DNA from 3 places in the Streptomyces sp. NBC_00669 genome. Region 3 is predicted to be linked to each of the others. Evidence: riboswitches for the same ligand, from Rfam matches in the RefSeq annotation. Region 3 holds a riboswitch; each other region holds the start of a gene.
The links. Region 3 has a riboswitch for cyclic di-AMP ahead of OG896_RS14610 (C40 family peptidase). Riboswitches for the same ligand answer to the same signal wherever they lie in the genome.

Region 1 (6,681 bases), 5.6 Mb from region 3:
CGCGACCCCGAGCTTCATGACGCACCTGGCGTCCGCCTCTCCCCTGGCACCCACGGCCCGTTACGTGCTGCCCGAGTTCACCGAGCGCAGCAGCAACGGCGTCCGCACGATGGACCCGTACTCCAAGCTGCTCCAGGAGCGCATCGTCTTCCTGGGCACGCAGGTCGACGACACCTCGGCCAACGACGTGATGGCCCAACTCATCCATCTGGAGAGCGCCTCGCCCGACCAGGACATCAACCTCTACATCAACTCCCCCGGCGGCTCGTTCTCGTCGATGACTGCCATCTACGACACGATGCAGTTCGTCACCTGCGACGTGGCGACGGTCTGCATCGGGCAGGCCGCGTCGGCGGCCGCGGTGCTGCTGGCGGCGGGCGCACCGGGCAAGCGGATGATCACACCGGGGGCCCGCATCCTCATCCACCAGCCCTCGCTCGGCGACGTGGTGCGGGGCGACACCTCGGACCTGGAGATCCAGGCCAACGAAATGCTGCGCACCCGCGACCAGTTGGAGGCCCTGCTGGTGCGTCACACCGGTCAGCCGGCCGAGCGGGTCTCCGCCGACCTCGAACGCGACACGATCTTCGACGCGAATGCGGCGGTCGCGTACGGGCTGGCCGACGCGCTGACCACCAGCCGCAAGGGCGGCAACGGTTCGCGCGGCACCGGCCCGCGGTGAGCCGGCGTGGCGCCCGAACTCCCGCCGCTGCCCGCCCTCACGCGCTCCGAGGGCGAACTCATCGACTGCTACCTGGAACTGGTCGACCTGCTCGGCCGGATCAACCCCTCCCGCACCACTGACACCTACTCGGCGCTCCGGGCCGCGCAGGCACTCGTCAGCCGGGCGTTGGCGATGCGGGACGCGCTCACGGTGATGCACCTGCGCGGCGAGACGGACCTGCACCACGCCACCCTCGGCCGCGCCCTGCGGGTACTGGACGGGGAGCGGCGGGCCGCGCGGGTCGCGGTGGCGCCCGAGCCGGCGGCGGACCCGGGGGGCAGCGGCGACCCGTCGGCGTAGACCGCGGCAGCGCGCCGTCAGCGGCGCGTGGTCGGCATGGCACCGTCGGCGGCGGGTGGTCGGGCCGCACCGTCGGCGACGCGTGGTCGGGCCGCACCCTCGGCGGCGCCACGGAGGAGGCGGCACCGCGGAGGCGCGGTCGCGCGCACCCGGCCGAACCCGCCCGCCGTCACCGCGTGTCACCGTTTTCCGCGACACGACCGCCGGTCTCATCAGCCCATTGGCGTATCGGAAGTTCTCGTGGCAAACGGGTGCGCGATTGCGCGTGTCGGCTGGACTGCGACTTCGCCGGTACCGGTCGGCGCAGTTCAGGGGGTACGGCGGGGGTACGCGAGCGGCTCGCGGGGGCGGCGGTTCACCCGGCTGGATGCAATGTGATGAAGGTCACATCGCGCGTTTCTGTCCCGGCGCCGCCCCGTCGTGTGCGTAACCATCCGTGGTGACGACAAGCCCCCGCCGCCGTGGCGGGGCGGTCCGTGCGGATGCCCAGTCCTGCCGACGCGCGGATGCCAGGTCGACACGAGTGCAACGGCAGGAGCGGAGGACCCAGCACGACGGGTCGCTCCGGCGCCCACCGGTCTCCGGCGGGCGCCGGAGCACCCTTGGGGTGAAGCCGCTTGCATGCGGCCGGGCATCTTCGCCAGCCCGAACCCGACAGGTCATCCTTCGCAGGCTGATGACGAAGGGTCGCGCATGTGCACGCCCAACCGCATCTGCTTTCGGCCGGCCACTTCCCGGCTCTCGCGGCTCGGAGCCGCCTCTCTGCTCACCGCAGCGGCCGTCGCCGTCCCGATCCTGCTGCCGGGCAACGCCCAGCGGGCCGACGCCGCCACCATGGCCGCCAGGGCGCTGAGCATCGCCGCGTCGAAGAAGGGCTCGCCCTACCAGTGGGGGGCCACCGGGCCGTACCGCTTCGACTGCTCGGGGCTGACGCTGTACTCGTTCAAGCAGGCGGGCGAGCAACTGCCGCGCACCGCCGCCGCCCAGTACAACCGCACCACGCACATCTCGGCGGGTTCCCGCCGGGCGGGCGACCTGGTCTTCTTCCACAGCGGCTCGTCCGGCGCATCGGTCTACCACGTGGGGATCTACGCGGGCGACGGCAACATCTGGCACGCGCCGAAGACCGGCAGCACGGTCCGGCTCGAACACATCTGGACCAGCGGCGTCTGGTACGGACGGGTGAACTGACGCCGCCCGGCGGCCGGGCACTCGACCGCACGCGCACCGCGCCCCCGACGGTCGACGCGGGCCGGGCCCCGGGCCCCCTCCACGGCGGCGCGAGGCTCCGTCCGAGCCCAGGTCCGCGCTCAGGTCCGCGCCCGGCCCCGAACCACGCGCCCGCCCCTGCCCGCCGCGCCCCTACGGCTCCACCCGCTGACGCCTCGTCACATCGCCGTGGCCCGGCCCCACCCGCGGGACACCCGCCAGGCCGCCGTCGCTCCCCCGGCCACGGCCACGGCGAGGAGGGCCGCAATGCCGGTGAGGGTACGGCCGGTGTCGCCGACGGCGGCGTGCCGCGGGCAGTCGGCCCCCCAGTAGCCCGGCGAGGCGGGGCCGGACGCGCGCACCCACCCGGGCAGGGTGCCCGGACCGCTCTGAGCGCCTTCCCCGTCACCCGTGCCCGGCGTGATCCGCGTGCTCGGCGTCATCGGCGTCGGGGGCGCCGCCCATCATGCGGAGCATCCCGGCGCCGCCGGTCCGGAAGAAGCGCACCAGGAGGGCGGCGGCCAGGACGAGGAAGGCGATGTTGAGGAAGGAGGTGTAGTTCCATCTGACGCCCTGCGTGGGGATCTTCGCGTCGGCCTGGTCGGGGATCAGGCCGAGGCCGCCGAAGAGGAGTTCGACGACGTATCCCGCGACGGCCATGGCGAGGTAGAAGGTGCCGAGGATGAACAGGGCCATGCGTGCGCCGTAGTACTTCCGGTAGATGTTCAGGATCGGCAGGATCAGCAGGTCGGCGAAGATGAACGCGACCACCCCGCCGAAGCTGATGCCGCCCTTCCACAGCACCACCGCCAACGGCACGTTGCCGATGGAGCAGACGAACGACGCGACCGCGACGAGCGGCCCGATCAGCGGCCCCCACAGCTTGGACGCCAGCGGGTGGCCGGAGAAGAAGAAGGCCCGCCAGAAGGAGTCCGGCACCCAGGCCGCGATCGCGCCGGCGATGAGCAGCCCCACGACCAGGTCGCGCAGGATCGCCGCCCATTCCATGACGAACACGTGGGCGGTGGCGGTGACCCCCTCGCGGGACAGCAGCCGGCGGGCGAACGAGCCCTCCGTCCGTACGGACATGTCCATCGCGGCGTGGCCCTCCATCGACCCGGCCACGCCGCGCTCGGCCTGCTCGCGGGCCTGGCGCAGCAGCCGGTCGCGCAGGAACAGCCGGAACAGCACGGCGAGCAGGATGATCATGACGGGGCCGCCGATGAACTCGGCCAGCGTGAACTGCCAGCCCATCAGCAGCGCGAGGATCACGCCGAGTTCGACGACGAGGTTGGTGGAGGCGATCTCGAAGGCCATCGCGGCGGTGAAGTCGGCGCCCTTGCGGAACAGCGAGCGCGCCAGCGCCACCGCCGCGTAGGAGCAGGACGAGGAGGCGACTCCCAGGCCGGTGGCGACGGCGAGGGTGCGGGGGCGGTCGTCGCCGAGCAGCGCGACCACCGTGGACTTGCGGATGATCGCCTGGACGACGGCGGACAGGGCGAAGCCCAGGATCAGTGCCCAGGTGATCTCCCACGTCATGGAGCCCGTGATGGACAGCGCGTGCAGTACGGCGTGCATGGACGAAACCTTCCCTGCCGGGTGCTCCTTGGAGGGCGGGCCGGTGCGAGGTCGCGGGGCGGCCCGGAGGCGCGGGTGGGGGCCGCCACCCGGGCGGCCCCCACCGGTTCAGCCGACGTCGAGCGTCAGTGCGGCGGTGTGCAGGGTGCCGGCGGTCCGGAACTGCAGGAAGAGCCGCCAGTCGCCGGCCGAGGGAAGTTCCGCGTGGAAGGACAGCTGCGGCCCGCCGTGGTCACCGTCCACCCGCGCGGTCGGGTGCAGGTGCGCGAACGCGCCGTCGCCCTGGTGGAAGGCGGTCAGGTGGGCGTACGAGTCCAGATACGGCTGTAGGTCGGTGACGGGCTTGCCCGCCTTGGTGATCGTGACGGTGAGCGGGTGCTCCATCCCGGCCATCAACCCGCCCGCGACGGCGACGGTGTAGCCGTCCACCCGTACCGACGGCGCGGGCGCGGGCAGCGCCGCCATGGTGGCCGGCCCCGGCACGGCGACAGTGCGGGACAGGACGAACGCCGTGCCCTTGCCCGGGCCGCTGCCGGGCGTGAAGGACGCGAACATCCGCCAGGCGCCGGGCTTCAACTCGGCCAGGTCCGCGGTCCACGTCCCGTCGGCCGCCATGACCGGATGGAGGTGCTGGAAGCCCGTCAGGTCCGAGCGGACGGCGTAGAAGTGCAGGCGCTTGGTCTGGTCGACCGCGAAGTCGGTGACCGGCCTGCCGTCCGGCCCGGTGACCGTGAACCGGTAGGCGCCCGGCCGGCCCGCCGGGAGCGTCCTGGTCGCGCTGGTCAGCTGGTAGCCGTCCATGGCGGCGGACAGGCCGTCGCCGCCGGCCATGTGGTCCATGCCGGGCATGGTCGGGCCGTCGTGGGCGGAACCGACGGACGAGGGCGTCGCGGCAGCCGTGGACGGGGCCGTCGATCCGGCCGGGGCCGAGGCGGCGTCGCCGGAGGAGCCGCACCCGGCGAGCGCCAGCGCGAGTACGGCGGCCGCGCCGGCCGCGAAGAGGGCGCGGTGGTGTGCGAAGGTACGGAGGAAGGAGGACATCGGGAGGTTCTTTCCGGAGGGGCGCGCCACGACGGGCGCGCGGAGCGAGCAGGACGCGTCGCCGGAACCGGCACAACCGCCGTTCCGGCACGGCCTGCTCAGGTCCGCGCGACGCCCACCCGAAGCAGCAGGTCGCGCCCGCCCGTCGGCGGCCCGCGCCACCACCTGCGGCCGACCGGTGCGGCGCGGCCGACCAACACCGGTACGGCGGCCACCGTGACGACGGCCGCGGACGCGTTCACCGGCAGCGGGCCGCGCGCGCGGGCCGGGGTGGACACGCACTTCTCCCCGTGTGCCGCGACCGGCGCCGCCGCCCGCGCGCCGTGGTCGACGGCACCGCCGGAGCGCGGCGCCGTCGCGGGTCCGCGAACCGCCATCGGCCCGCCACCATCCGCGTGCATGGCGGCGAGCGACGTCACGTCACCGTGGCACCCTTCGGCCGCGGTTGACGGGGCGCCGTGCATGAGGAACAGGCCGGCCAGAACGGCGCAGGCCAGCAGGAGCCGGGCGATACCCCGCCGACCGGCCACCCCCACGCCTGCCATCACCCGTTCCCTTCCCGCTCGACGTCCTGCGCCACGCAGCCGCCGGACCAACCGGCCGCCACGCCGCGGCCACCCCGACCGTATACCCACACGGGGTATACGGCGCGGGCGCCCCGGTCAGTTCGCCGGGAGGAGCTCCGGGCCCTGGGGCTCGGGGGCCGGGACGAGACGCCAGGGGGTGTAGAAGGGGTTGCGCACGCAGCCGGAGAGGACCTCGCTCTTGGTCGCCTTGTCCACCGGGCAGGCACCGACGACGAAGCGGCGGTCGATGCCGCCGGCGAAGGCCACTTCGTGCTGGCCGGCCCACTTGTGGGTGTCACCGATCGTGGCGTTGACGTCGATCCCGCCGGGTGCGTCGATGTAGTAGTTGTACGCGGACTTCCACTGCTTGTAGAGGTCGTGGTCGTAGCTGGTGCTGACGTACGGCGACGGCTGGTTGACCTCGACGTAGGCGGCCAGGTCGTACTGCCCGTCCTGCGGGGCCTTCGGCTGGAAGCCGTCGTGGAAGACCACGGCCGGCGCCCGCCCGTCCGCGCGGTACAGCTCGCCGCAGGTGCGGCGGTAGCTCGGCGGGTCGGGGACGATGCGGTGGACGTCGACGCTGCGGTCGGCGGCGGCGAAGAGCGGGTCGTGGACGACGGGGCAGAAGTCCGCGGCGGCCGCGGGCGCTTCGGGAGCCCGGGTCGGAGCCGCCGTCGCCGCACCGGAGGACGTCTGGGTGGCGAGAACGGCGGTGAGGGTCAGCGCGCCGGCCGCGGCGAGCGACCGGACTCGGTTCATGATCATGGACGTAGCGTGCCGGTCACGGAAGCCGGGACCGCTGAACGTCACCCGATCGTAGGCGCGTCCGCACGTCGGTGAACCCGTACCGGTGCTGTTTCAGAACGGAGTTGACGTGAAGTCAGCGCGGCATTGACGCGCCGGAGTCTCGCCGCGCGGGAGCGGTCCCCCGCTGGGGACCTGCCGGGGACCTGCCAGGGACCTGCCAGGGACCGGTCCCCCCCGCCGGGGGCGAGAATGCGGGGATGGCCCGCCCCACCGAACTCGCCCGCCTGCTCGCCGATGTCGCGCGCGGCGCCTTCCCGCCGCCCGACGGCACCGTCGCGTTCGTGCCGCAGCCGTCGCTCCGGGATGCCGGGGTGATCGCGTTCACCGCGCACAGCGTGGTGTTCGCGGACGTGGACGCCGGGCCGGACGACCGGGAGGACACCGGGGTTGCCCTGCGGGAGCTGCTGCCGGCCGGTGACCTGTCCGCGCCGCTCAACCCGCCGTTCCTGAGCGCGC
Region 2 (6,681 bases), 4.6 Mb from region 3:
CCCGAGCACCACCCTGGCCCGGGTCTGCGAGATCACCACGGGCGCCAGCGCCTCGGTCGCGTCGAGCTGATCGGCCACCGCGACCGCGACGTTCGCGGTGCGCCCGTGCCGCAGCGGGACGTCCAGCAGCGCCTGCGGGTCGGGCCGCCCCTCGGCGAGCGCGAGTTGGGTGAGCGCGGTCGGCCGGTCGACGACGATCCACAGCGGCCGCCGTACGTCCTCGGCGACCGGATTCCCCGCCTGCCGGGCCCGGTTCACCGCGATCAGCCGCCGCTCGGTCTCGTGCGCGGCCCACTCCAGCGTCGCCGACGCCCCGAGCAGTCCGTCCTCGACGGCGAGCACGCCCGGCCGCCCGGCCAGGCACGCGTACTCCCCGGTGCCGCTGCCGTCCACCACCACCACGTCGCCGTGCACCAGCGCCTGGAGCGCGATCGACCGCAGCAGGCTGGTCGTACCGGTGCCGGGCTGGCCGAGCGCCAGCAGGTGCGGCTCGGTGGAGCGGGCGCCGGTGCGCCACACCACCGGCGGCGCGTCCCGGGTGGTCGGCTGGTCGCCGTCGCCCTCCTCGCCGGCCGGCACCGCGACCGGCACGGTCCGCTGCACCGTGTCGGTGTCGGTGAAGCCGAGCACCGTCTCACCCGGGGAAGTGACGAACCGCTGCGCGACGATGTCGGTCGGCAGCGGCGGCAGGGTGGTGAGGGTGAGGTGGTTCTCCTCCTCGTTCCAGTCGAAGCGGTACTCGCGGCCGCGCCCGGCCTTGGCGTGCAGCAGTTGCTCCACCCGGGCGCGGGAGTCCGCCTCGCCGTCGGTGAAGTACGCCGGATAGCGCAGGTGCAGCCGCATCAGCCGGCCGTCCTGGAACTCGTACGAGCTGAACGCCCGGTCCCAGCCGCCGTCGTGCGCGTACAGCGGCGCCGGGTCGCCCGCGTCGGACAGGTACGGCACCAGCGCCTCGTAGAGCGACTGGAGGCGTACGCCCTCGGCCTCGGTCGGCCCGGCCGGCGCGGTGGCGGCGCGGTCCCGGCCCATCCACGCGGCCGAGGCGACCAGCGCGGCGACACCGAGGATCGGCCCGTACGGCATCATCGCCACGATCACGACCGCCGCGACGGCCAGCAGCAGCGCCGGTCCGCGCCGGTCCTTCGGGGTGCGGCCCCACCACCCGCCGGCCCAGGACGCCTGCCTGCGCATGCCTCGGGCGATGGTGATGACGGGGTGCAGCACGTCGCCGGCGCCGTCGGCCGCGGTGCGCGCCAGATCACGGCCGCGGACGAGCGCCGGTCGGGTGCTGAGGATGCTGGGAAGGGGACGCCTGGCCACGGGTTGCTCCATGGGTGGTTCGGGTGGGGGACGGCGCATGGGGGACGCCGCTGCGCGGGGGGACACGCGCGGAGAGCTGCGGGGAACGCGGCTGGGGGGAAGCACGGGGAGATCAGGTGCGAGGTGCGAGGTGCGCGGGTGCGCTCGGGAACGAGGGCTGGGGAGCGGAACGGCGACGGGCCCGGGAGCGGATCGACCGCTGCCGGGCCCGAGGGGGAGGGGCAGGAGTGGCCGTCGGGGACGGCGCTAGATCTTGAGCCCGCCGATCAGGCTGGCCAGGCTCGCCCCACCCGCGGTGATGCTGGGGGCGATGGCGGTGCCCGCGAGGTAGAACCCGAAGAGGGCGCAGACCACTCCGTGGGACACCTTCAGGCCGTCCTTGCGGAAGAACAGGAAGCAGATGACGCCGAGAAGCACGACGCCGGAGATGGACAGGATCATGGGGCTCTTCTCCTGAGGTGATGGGGACGGTCACCGTGAGTTCTTCCAGGCTCACAAAAAGTAATAGATCGCGCTCGGTGGCAAATGGGTGATTTGTAGCTGATTTCCACCACCGGAGTGAGGAGGGGTACGAGGTGCGTCGGGCCCTGGCCGGAACGCCGCCCGGATGTGCCCGCTCCCTCCGGCCCTCCCCGCTTCCCGGCCGTCCCGGCGCCCGTGCCGGGGCCGCCCGGTACGGATGCCGTGTCACCTCGTCCGATCGGGTGACGGCGAGCCGCCGGGGTGACGCCCGAGGCGGCTCCGGCAGGATGGCCGGGTGCAGCCGATCCCCATCACCTGGCCCAGACTCGCCGACGCCCTCGCCGAGCGGATCGCCGACGGCCGCCCGCCCGGCCCGTGGTGGCGGGTCGCGGTGGACGGCGCCCCCGCCGCCCGCCCCGCGGACCTCGCCGATGCCGTCGCCGCCGCGCTGCCCGCGCTCGGCCGACCGGTCCTGCGGGTCGGCGCCGAGTCGTTCTGGCGTCCCGCCTCGCTGCGACTGGAGTACGGCCACGAGGACGTCGACGCGTACTACCAGCTCTGGCTCGACACCGGGGCGCTGCGCCGCGAAGTGCTCGACCCGCTCGGCCCTGGCGGCAGCGGCCGCGCCCTGCCCTCGCTGCGCGACCCCGGCACGGACCGCTCCACCCGGGCCGACTACGTCGAACTCCCGCCCGGCGGCGTCCTGTTGCTCGACGGGCCGCTGCTGCTCGGGCAGGGGCTGCCGTTCGACCTCACGGTCCATCTGCGGCTGTCCCCGGCGGCGCTCGCCCGGCGCACCCCGCCGCAGGAGCAGTGGACCCTGCCCGCGTACGAGCGGTACGCCCGCGAGGCGCTGCCCGAGGAGGCCGCGGACGTCCTGGTGCGCGCGGACGACCCGCGGCATCCGGCGTGGACCGGGTGAGGAGGCGACGGCAAGCCCGAGCCGTCGGGTCGGCGGTCGCCGGCGTGCCCTCGGCGCCTCGCCCGGTGGGCGCCGGCGGCGGCCGAACGCCCCTGCCGGGCACGGCGTTTCGCGCGGTTGGCGGCACCCGTCCCGACCTGTCCCCGGCCCCGGCCGGACCCGCCTTGCCCTGGGACGGCGCCCACCACTAGCGTCCACGAGCACCATGACTGTCGCCACCGCGCCGCTGACCACCGAGCACATACCTCTTGCCGTCCAGCGGTACGACCGCTGGTTCGCCCGGGCCCGGCGCCCTCCGTCGCAGCGGTCCTGGCTCGCGGACGGTCCGGTGCGCGGCGAGGAGCTGCTCGGCAAGCTCCACCAGGTGCCCGGCATCGAGGCGGTCCGCGCCCTCGACGGCGAGGGCGGCCTGATCGGTCACCTCGCGGCGATACCGCTCGACCTCGCCCCCGACGACCCCGCCGCCCTGCGCAGCCACCCGCGCTCCGCGCTCGTCCCGCACGGCGGCCACGCGCTCCCCTCCGGCCGCGAGAGCGAGGTGCTGCGCGCGCTGTACGTACGGGTCGCCGATCGGCTCGTCGCCGAGCGGCGGTTGGTGCACTACGTCGACGTGCCGGCCGGCGAGGTCGGCACCACGCCGTGGTCCGACCTCGGCTTCGGCCGGGAGCGGGTGCACGGGCTGATGGCGGTCAAGGCCCGCGGGCGGCAGCCGCGCGGGGTCGAGGGACTGGCCATCCGCCGGGCCGGGCCCGGCGACCTGCCGCAGATCGGCCGGATGGCCGCGGAGTCCGCCCGGCGGCAGCGCGGCACCGCCACCTTCCAGCCGCAGCCGGAAGCCGCGCTCGCGGCGCTGCGCGTGCACTACGCCGGTGCGCTCTCGGACTCCCGCTGCGGTGCGTGGATCGCCTCCCGGCGCGGCGAGGAGATCGGCATGGTGCTGCTGGTGCCCGCGCAGCCGGACCCGGTCGTCCCGGCGGCCTGCGTCGAACTCGTCGAGGCGTACGTCGAGCCCGCCTTCCGTGGGGAGGGGATCAGCCGGGTGCTCCTCGCGACCGCGCTCGCCTGGGCGTACGACGCCGGGTATCGCTACATGTCGGCGCAGTGGCCGTCCGCGTCGCCGCACGCCGCCGGGCACTTCCCCGCGATCGGCTTCCGCCCGGTCGCCTACCGGCTCTCCCGCACCCTCGACCATCGCCTCATCGGCGCCCCCGGCACGTTCTGAGGTTCCCCCCGGGGTGCCCCTGCGGAGGTGCGGCTCCTCCCGCGAAGGGAGCGCACCCAAGAACCGTACGAATCAGGGCAATTCGGAAACGTGTGAGCGGGATCACCGGATGAGTACGGTCCGCGGTCGGCCGTGATACGCCGAGTCAGCGCGACCGGCGCACCGTGATGGACGGTGGCGGGTGGCACACCTGAAGTAAGGGCGGCATAACGGACATCCGGGAGCGCGGGCACATACGGTGACGGGGGCGCCCGGGGGTGGGGAAGGGCCGTTTGCCCGGGTGGAGCGGCGTCCCCTACGTTCCGTCTCGTGCGGGGCAACCCGCTTCCCCTCCGCCGGGCGGACCGCCGAGTCCTGCCACCGCCCGCTACGCGGATCACCCGAACACCGACATGGCAGGAGCGGGGGAACCAGGTAAGCCGCCGCCCGAGTCGACCGCCGCACCGCCGGCGGGCGCACCCGGGCGGCTCGGGGTGAAGCCGCATCCGCGGCCGGGCATCTCCTGCCCGAACCCGACAGCTCACCTCGCAGGCGTAGGAGAGGACATCCCCCATGCCCGCACACAGCCGGCACCGCAAGCCCAAGGTCCGCAACGGCCGCCGTCTCACCCGCCTCTACGTGGCCGCCGGCGCCGGCGGCGCCGCACTCGTGCTGCCGCTGGTCGCCGCGACCGGCGCGGGCGCGGCCACCCCGGCGAAGAGCGCGACCGCCGCCTCGGCCACGTACAAGGTCGTCACGGGCGACACCCTGATCAAGATCGCCACCGCGCAGCACGTCACCGGCGGCTGGCAGCAGCTCTACCAGGACAACAAGGCCGTCATCGGGTCGAACCCCGGCCTGATCCGCCCCGGCACCGTACTGACCCTCGACGCCGCGAAGGCCGCGCCGCAGGCGAAGACCGCGGCGAAGACCGCCACCGCGTCCACCGCCGCCGCCACGACCACCGCCGGCACCGGCTGGATGAAGCCGGTCGGCGACGCCGCCATCGGCACCGGCTACAAGGCGTCGGGCTCGCTGTGGTCCAGCGGCTCGCACACCGGCGTCGACTTCCTCGTCGGCTCCGGCACCCCGGTGCACGTCGTCGCCGCGGGCACCGTCGTGTCGGCCGGCTGGGACGGCGCGTACGGCAACGACGTGATCGTCCGCCACGCCGACGGCAAGTACACCCTGTACGGCCACCTGTCGCAGGCGCTGGTCTCGGCCGGCCAGACCGTCACCGAGGGCCAGCAGATCGGCATCTCGGGCGCGACCGGCAACGTCACCGGGCCGCACCTGCACTTCGAGGTGCGCACCACGCCGAGCTACGGCTCGGACATCGACCCGGTCGCCTACCTGAGCAGCCACGGCGTCGTCATCTGACACCGGCACCGCGGTCGCACGGCCGCGATCGGCGGGCCCGCCCGGTTCTGGCAACCGGGCGGGCCCGTCCGCGCGTTCGGGCCGGGCGGGCCGAACTCAGGCCAGCAGCCCGGACAGTTCGCCGCGCGAGGCGACGCCCAGCTTCGGGTACGCCTTGTACAGGTGGTAGCCGACCGTGCGCGGGCTGAGGAACAGCCGTGCGGCGATGTCCTTGTTCGACAGGCCGTGCGCGGCCAGCCGGACGATCTGCCCCTCCTGCGGGGTGAGCCCCGCCTGCTCGGCGAGCGAACGCGTCTCCTGATGAACCGTCACCAGCGCGCCGGAGGCGCCGAGTTCACCGCGGGCCCGCTCCGCCCACGGGCGGGCGCCGAGCCGTTCGAAGACCTCCAGCGCGGACCGCAGCCGCCCGGCCGCCTCGCTTCTGCGCCGGGCCCGCCGCAGCCACTCCCCATACAGCAGCTCGGTGCGGGCCGCCTCCAGCGCGCGCCGGTGCGGGTCGTGCGCGGCCAGCGCCGCCGTGAAGTACGCCTCCGCCTGCTCGTCGGGGGCCAGCAGCGCCCGGCAGCGGGCCACCATGGCCTCCGCCCAGTCCTGCCCCGTGCGTTGCGCCCACCGCTCGAACCGGGCGAACGGCTCGGCCGCGCGCCCGGGTTCACCGAGGCGGACCGCCGCCTCCACCAGGTCCGGCACGCTGCGGGTGGTGCAGATGTGGTGCCGCAGCAGCGGCTCGGTGAGCAACTCCAGCCGCTCCAGGGCCGATCCGGCCCGGCCCAGGCCGAGGTCGAGCAGGCCCTGCGACCAGTACGCCCACCCGGCACCCGGCGCGGTCGGCGCGCCCGGTGCGGCCGCCAGCGCCTCGGCGACGTGGGCGCGGCACTCCTCCTCGTCGCCCCGCAACGCGGCCACCTGCGCCAGCGCACCGCTCAACTGGCTGACCCACTGCGCCTGCTGGGTGTCCCGGGCGATCCGCAGCCCCTCGGCCGCGGTGGCGTACGCCTCGGCGATCCGCGACTCGAACACCTCCACCTCGGCCCGGAAGAACAGCACCGTGGCCAGCCGCCCCACCCCGCCGCTGTCCCGGCTCTCGGTCGCCAGCTGGGCGGCGAGTTCGTACGTCTGATCGTCCTGCCCGCGCAGCATGCCGGCCGCGCAGAGCATCACCAGCTCGCGGGGGTCGGCGTCGCCGCCATTGGCGGCCCGCACCGCGGCCGCGGCCGGCAGCAGCTCCTCCGGCGTCGGCGGGGCGGAGGCGGAGGCAGGGCCCGGTACCCCCAGCGCGCCGGCGAAGAAGTCCGCGACCGGGCGGATCGCCGCGTCCCGGGGCAACTCCAGTGCCGCCAGCCGCCGTACGGTCTCCTCGACCTCGGCGGCGCCCAGGTACCACGCGGTGTGCACC
Region 3 (6,681 bases):
CGGTCAGCGGTGCGGGCGGCGGGGACCGGGCCGCGGCGGTGGCGACTCCGGCGACTGTGCGAGGCCATGCGGCCGTCACTCCTTCGGCAGGGCGGGCCCGGCGGCGCCGCGTTACGGGGGGACGCGGCACCGCCGGACGTCGGCAGGGCGGCCGTGCCGCCGACGTACCGACGGCGAAGGGAACCGGCCACCTGCCAGTGACGCTAAACCTGCCCCGGGGGCCGTCCGGGGCAGGTGTCCGGGACTGCCCGCTTTCCGCCGCGGCCGACCGGATTCGACCGCCGTTCGACGGGTGACCCGCCCGCATCCGGGCGCCCGCCGACCGAAGCCCGCGATACGGCACCCCGCCCGCCGCGCGCTGCTATAAGCGCCGTAGGGTCCGGCCCATGGACACCCTCATCAATGTCTTTGTCGGGCTGCACATCATCGGCATCGCGGCGCTGCTGGGCGGCTTCCTCACCCAACTCAAGGCGATGGGCCGGGGCAGCGCCGAGCCGCGGTTCGTGCCCGGCATGCTCTACGGGGCCGGCACGATGCTCGTCACCGGGGTGGCGCTGGTCGGCCTCGCACACGCCGACGACCGGCACCTCAGCAACGTGAAGCTGGGCATCAAGCTGGTCGTGCTGCTGGTGATCCTCGGGCTCGTCTACGTCAAGCGCGACGAGGAGAAGGTCGACGCGGCCTCCTTCGGCGCGGTCGGCGGCCTGACCGTCGTCAACATCTTCATCGCCGTGCTCTGGACCTGACCGCGATGACCGGCATCTCCTACGACCGCGCCACCGCCGAGCAGTACCGGCTGGCCCGCGAGGTCCCGCGCGCCGGGCTGGCCGCGTGGCGGGCGGCGATCGAGGCGGCGGTCGAGGCAACGGCTGAGGCGGCGGTCGAGGCGACGGCTGAGCGCACCCCCGGGCTCACCCCCGGGACGACCGTGCTCGACGTCGGCGCCGGCACCGGCGGTTTCGCGGCCGCGCTGCACGACTGGTTCGGCGTCCACGTCGTGGCGGTCGAACCGGCCGAGGCGATGCGCGCGCTCATCCCGCGGGCCCCCGCGACGGACGGCCGCCCCGGCATCGAGGCCCTGGCCGGCCGGGCCGACGCGCTGCCGGTGCCGGACGGCGGCGCGGACGCGGCCTGGCTCGGCTCGGTGCTGCACCACATCCCCGATCTGCCCGCCGCCGCCCGCGAGTTGCGCCGCGCCCTGAAGCCCGGCGCGCCGGTGCTGATCCGCAACCTCTTCCCCGGCCGGGCCGACCGCGACCTGCGGGTCCGCTTCTTCCCCGAGACGGTGGCGGAGATCGACGGCTACCGGACGGTGGACGGCGTCTGCGCCGACTTCGCGGCCGCCGGGTTCGTACGGCGCCGACTGGTCGCCGTACCGCAGGAGAGCGCGCCGAGCCTCGGGCACTACGCCCGCCTGCTGCGCCGGGACACCGACTCCAAGCTGCGGGCGCTGAGCGACGAGGACTTCGAGCGCGGCATGGCACGGCTGCGGGCGGCCGATCCGGCGGCGCCGGCGACGAGCTGGATGGACCTGCTGGTGCTGGCCTGAGCCGGGGGGTGGGGCACGAAGGCCATGAGTAAGGGCCGGTCTCCTGGAGACCGGCCCTTACCCATTACGTGCTGACGTGGCCTGCGTTCAGCCGCCGCACGCCCGCTTACGCGATGCGGCGGGCCGCCGCGAACGGCATCCAGTCCATCGGGGCGACCTCGACCGTCGCGCCCGTGTGCGGGGCGTGCACGATGTTGCCGTTGCCGATGTAGATCCCGACGTGGCTGATGCCGGAGTAGAAGAACACCAGGTCGCCCGGGCGCAGATCGGCCTTGGAGACCGCGGTGCCGTCCTTGACCTGGTCCCAGGTGGTGCGCCCGATGGTGATCCCGGCGGCGTGGTAGGCGGCCTGGGTCAGCCCCGAGCAGTCGTACGAGTCCGGGCCGGTGGCGCCGCGGTAGTACGGCTTGCCGCGCTGGGCGAGCGCGAACTGGATCGCGGCGGCGGCGCGGCCGGACGCGGGCCCGTTGTACTTGTAGGTCGAGCTGGAGCCGGACGACGAGGACGAAGACGAGGACGACGAAGAGGTCGACGTCTTGGGCTGCATCGCGGCGAGCTTCCTCTTCTGCTCCGCGTTGAGGCTGTTGAGCAGTTTCTGCGCGGCGGCGAGCTTCGTCTGCAGGTTCTTCTTCTGCGTGGCGAGCGTGCTCTGCGAACCGGTCAGCTTCTTGAGGCTCGCGGTGGCCTGGGCCCGCTGGACCGACGCCTGCTCCTGCTGGATCTTGAACGTCTTGAGCGCCTGCTCCTGAGTGGCGGTCATCCGGTCCAGCAGGTGGTTCTGCGAGAGGAAGCTCTCCGGGTCGTCGGAGAAGAGCAGCTGCGTGGTGGCACCGAAACCGCCGGTGCGGTACTGCTCGGCGGCGAACTGCCCCAGCACCCGCCGGGACTCGTTCATCTGCTGGGTCTTGTCGGCGACCTGGGCGAGCAGCTGGTTGGTCTTGGTGCGCTGCGCCGCCGTGTCCTCCTGGGCCTGGTCGTACTTCTGCGTGGCGACCTCGGCCTGCTCGTTCAGCGAGTCGACCTGCTTCTTGACCTCGGCGATGGAGGGCTTCGCGGGCGCCGCGTTCGCGGTCTCGCTCATCAAGGTGACCGAGGCCAGGGCCGCGGTGGTGATACCGACGGCGGCCCGTGTGCCGGTCGACGCGAGTATCGGGGTACGCGGCTTGCGATGCGACGCCAAGGAGACGACTCCTTCCGGGTACCGCCGACCGGGTTAGCTGACGGGTTCGGGCGGGGAAGGTCGCCCTACGGGTCGAACGCTCGTCGCGTCCACCCCGATTCACCCCAAAGTGCCTGTGGGTCCCCGGTTCCGGCCGCCGGCCGGATTAGGCGGAGATGGTTCGCTGCCGGACCTTCGCCGACGGGAGGCGGACCACCTAGCGGGCTACCGTAGTCAACTTCGCCGGGTCTTGGGAAGTTTGGATTGCAATGTGACCGAAATCGCTTTGTGACCTTGGGTTTTGCCGGATACTTCGCCCCGGCGCCTTATCGGTCATCCGGGTCATCCGGTGGCGACCCGGTCGGGATGCTCCATTACGGACGGACAGCCCCGTAGAAGGGCATCTCGGTGATCGGGGCGATCTTCACCACGGTGCCGGTGTGCGGGGCGTGGATCATCTCCCCGTTGCCGATGTAGAGGCCGACGTGGCTGACGTCGCTGTAGAAGAAGATCAGGTCGCCCGGCTGAAGGTCGGCCTCCGACACCCGGGTGCCCACGTCCACCTGGTCGTAGGTGGTGCGCGGCAGGTCGATCCCGGCGGCCTTGTAGGCGGCCTGGGTCAGCCCCGAGCAGTCGTACGAGTCCGGGCCGGTCGCGCCCCACACGTACGGCTTGCCGATCTGCTTCCGGGCGAAGGCGATGGCCTGGTCGGCGGCCGAGGAGTTGACCGGCGCGACGGGCGCGTCGGTGCCCTTGGCGGCGGCGGCCTTCGCGGCGGCCTCCGCCTTCTGCTTCTCCTGCGCGGCGAGCTTCTTCGCCTTCTCCTTCGCCTCGGCCTCCTGCTTGGCCTGAAGCTCCGCCAGCCGCTTCTTCTCCTGCGCGTTGAGGCTGTTGAGGAGCTTCTGCGCCGCGCCCAGCTTCGTCTGCACGTCCTGCTTGGCGGACTTGAGCTGCCCCTGCTGCGCGGTCAGCGAGGCCAGGCTCTTGGCCGCCTCGATCCGCTGCTGGGTGACCGCGACCTGCTGGGTCTGGTAGTTCTCGACCGCCGCCTGCTGCCGCTTGCCCATCACGTTGGCGAGGTGGATCTCGTTCGCGAGGTCCTGCGGGTTCTCCGACAGCAGGTAGCGGGTGGTGGTCAGGTCGCCGCCGCTGCGGTACTGCGCCGCCGCGAACTCGCCCAGCACGCGCCGCGAGTCGTTGAGCTTCTGCGTCTTCTGGGCGACCTGCGCGAGCAGCTTGTTGACCTTGGTGTTCTGCTGGTCGGTCTGCTCCTGCGCCTGGTCGTACTTCTGGGTGGCGGCCTCGGCCTGCTGGTTGAGGGAGTCGACCTGCTTCTTGACCGTGCTGATCGACGGCTGCCTGGGCTTGGTGGGAGCGGGGGTGGCGCTCGCGCTCTCGCTGAGCAGCGTCACAGTGGCCAGTGCCGCCGTGGTGAGCCCCACGGCGGCACGCGGACCGGGGGTGCTGAGTAGCGCGGTACGAGCCTTACGGTGCGTCGCCATGGCGCGCGGACTCCTCTCGGACGCTGCCGGTTCCGGCTGGTGCGGCACGCTAGCCAACGCCCGGCGCGCCTGGGAAGGGCGATGTCCGATAGGCCCGATACCTTTTCGTAATCTTTTGCCGAAGCGGCGCGGTCGTCACGCAGCGTGGTAATCGGGCTACCCGGGAGGCCGCTTTCCGGCAGGCCCGGGCGCCGAGCACGTGGACTTCGGCGGACGGCGGTGGACTGTCGGTGCGGGCGCCTAGACTCGGGAGGCGATGAGCAGCCTCTTTGACGACAACTTCCTGGCCGGTATGGACGCGGCCCACGGGCCTTCCGACGGCGAGCAGCCCCCGCCGCCGGAGGACGGCCCCGGTGGCGAGGACGTCCCGCACGACCTGTTCCAGGGGCGGTACGACAGTCCGCCCGCGCACGACGCGCACTACCGCAACGGCGCGGCGCGTCCCGTGCTCGACCCCGCGCAGCTCCTCGTGGGGCTCAACGAGCAGCAGCGCGCCGCCGTCGAGCACCACGGCGGGCCGCTGCTCATCGTCGCCGGCGCCGGCTCCGGCAAGACCCGCGTGCTCACCCACCGCATCGCCCACCTGCTCGGCGCCCGCGGCGTCCACCCGGGCGCGATCCTCGCCATCACCTTCACCAACAAGGCCGCGGGCGAGATGAAGGAGCGCGTCGAGGAACTGGTCGGGCCGCGCGCCAACGCCATGTGGGTGTCCACCTTCCACAGCGCCTGCGTGCGCATCCTGCGCCGCGAGTCCAAGACGCTCGGCTTCACCTCGTCGTTCTCGATCTACGACGCCACCGACGCGCGCCGGCTGATGGCCCTGGTCTGCCGCGACCTGGACCTCGACCCCAAGCAGTTCCCGCCGAAGTCGTTCAGCGCCCAGGTCTCCAACCTCAAGAACGAGCTGGTCGACCACGAGACGTTCGCCGCCAAGGCGGAGAACCCCTTCGAGCGGAAGCTCGCCGAGGCGTACGCGATGTACCAGGCCCGGCTGCGCGACGCCAACGCGCTGGACTTCGACGACATCATCATGACCACGGTCAACCTGCTCCAGGCGTTCCCCGACGTCGCCGAGCACTACCGGCGGCGCTTCCGGCACGTCCTGGTCGATGAGTACCAGGACACCAACCACGCCCAGTACACCCTGGTCCGCGAGCTCGTCGGCACCGGCGACGAGGCCGCCGAACTCTGCGTCGTCGGCGACGCCGACCAGTCGATCTACGCCTTCCGCGGCGCGACGATCCGCAACATCCTCCAGTTCGAGGAGGACTACCCGCAGGCCCGCACCATCCTGCTGGAGCAGAACTACCGCTCCACCCAGAACATCCTCAACGCCGCCAACGCCGTCATCGAGCGCAACGCCGGCCGCCGCGCCAAGAACCTGTGGACGGAGTCCGGCGAGGGCCCCGTCATCACCGGCTACGTCGCCGACCAGGAGCACGACGAGGCGCAGTACGTCGCCGAGGAGATCGACCGGCTCACCGACGCCGGCGACGCCCGCCCCGGCGACGTCGCGGTCTTCTACCGCACCAACGCCCAGTCCCGTGTCTTCGAAGAGATCTTCATCCGGGTCGGCCTGCCCTACAAGGTCGTCGGCGGCGTCCGCTTCTACGAGCGCCGCGAGGTCCGTGACGTCCTCGCCTACCTGCGCGTCCTCGCCAACCCCGAGGACGCCGTGCCGCTGCGCCGCATCCTCAACGTACCCAAGCGCGGCATCGGCGAGCGCGCCGAGGCGATGATCGACGCGCTCGGCCGGCGCGAGCGGATCTCCTTCCCGCAGGCCCTGCGGCGGGTCGACGAGGCGTACGGCATGGCGGCGCGCTCGGCCAACGCGGTCAAGCGCTTCAACACCCTCATGGACGAGCTGCGCACCGTTGTGGAGTCCGGCGCGGGCCCGGCCGTCGTCCTGGAGGCGGTGCTGGAACGCACCGGCTACCTGGCCGAGTTGCAGGCGTCCACCGACCCGCAGGACGAGACCCGGGTCGAGAACCTCCAGGAACTCGCCGCCGTCGCGCTGGAGTTCGAGCAGGAGCGGGAGGGCGAGGAGACCGGATCGCTCGCCGAGTTCCTGGAACGCGTCGCCCTGGTCGCCGACTCCGACCAGATCCCCGACTCGCCCGAGGGCGAGGAGGACACCGGCGGCGTGATCACCCTGATGACGCTGCACACCGCGAAGGGCCTGGAGTTCCCGGTGGTGTTCCTCACCGGCATGGAGGACGGCGTCTTCCCGCACATGCGCGCCCTCGGCCAGGCCAAGGAGTTGGAGGAGGAGCGCCGGCTGGCCTATGTCGGCATCACCCGCGCCCGCCAACGGCTCTACGTCACCCGGTCGATGATGCGCAGCGCCTGGGGCCAGCCCTCCTACAACCCGCCCTCCCGCTTCCTGGAGGAGATCCCCGAGGCGCTCATAGAGTGGAAGCGGACCGGGCAGTCCTCCGGCGGTGGCGCCGGGTCCAAGGCGGCCGCGTCCG

Region 1: it holds a riboswitch for cyclic di-AMP, as region 3 does, so the genes downstream of both, OG896_RS38755 (C40 family peptidase) here and OG896_RS14610 (C40 family peptidase) in region 3, are expected to answer to the same signal.
Region 2: it holds a riboswitch for cyclic di-AMP, as region 3 does, so the genes downstream of both, OG896_RS34770 (LysM peptidoglycan-binding domain-containing M23 family metallopeptidase) here and OG896_RS14610 (C40 family peptidase) in region 3, are expected to answer to the same signal.

The regions. Positions count from the first base shown of each region.
Region 1 covers NZ_CP109018.1:9,241,495-9,248,175, reverse strand. The annotation lists gene OG896_RS38765 (ATP-dependent Clp protease proteolytic subunit) at 17-682, shown strand; gene OG896_RS38760 (hypothetical protein) at 689-1,024, shown strand; cyclic di-AMP (ydaO/yuaA leader) riboswitch at 1,583-1,714, shown strand; gene OG896_RS38755 (C40 family peptidase) at 1,718-2,215, shown strand; gene OG896_RS38750 (hypothetical protein) at 2,413-2,595, opposite strand; gene OG896_RS38745 (permease) at 2,639-3,811, opposite strand; gene OG896_RS38740 (hypothetical protein) at 3,920-4,852, opposite strand; gene OG896_RS38735 (hypothetical protein) at 4,951-5,397, opposite strand; gene OG896_RS38730 (ADP-ribosyltransferase) at 5,515-6,183, opposite strand; gene OG896_RS38725 (GNAT family N-acetyltransferase) at 6,423-6,681, shown strand, end outside.
Region 2 covers NZ_CP109018.1:8,224,335-8,231,015, forward strand. The annotation lists gene OG896_RS34750 (hypothetical protein) at 1-1,320, opposite strand, end outside; gene OG896_RS34755 (hypothetical protein) at 1,567-1,761, opposite strand; gene OG896_RS34760 (uridine kinase) at 2,078-2,704, shown strand; gene OG896_RS34765 (GNAT family N-acetyltransferase) at 2,910-3,926, shown strand; cyclic di-AMP (ydaO/yuaA leader) riboswitch at 4,353-4,473, shown strand; gene OG896_RS34770 (LysM peptidoglycan-binding domain-containing M23 family metallopeptidase) at 4,479-5,285, shown strand; gene OG896_RS34775 (helix-turn-helix transcriptional regulator) at 5,382-6,681, opposite strand, start outside.
Region 3 covers NZ_CP109018.1:3,601,525-3,608,205, reverse strand. The annotation lists gene OG896_RS14625 (NlpC/P60 family protein) at 1-68, opposite strand, end outside; gene OG896_RS14620 (hypothetical protein) at 387-746, shown strand; gene OG896_RS14615 (class I SAM-dependent methyltransferase) at 752-1,549, shown strand; gene OG896_RS14610 (C40 family peptidase) at 1,656-2,729, opposite strand; cyclic di-AMP (ydaO/yuaA leader) riboswitch at 2,737-2,891, opposite strand; gene OG896_RS14605 (C40 family peptidase) at 3,083-4,210, opposite strand; gene pcrA (DNA helicase PcrA) at 4,467-6,681, shown strand, end outside.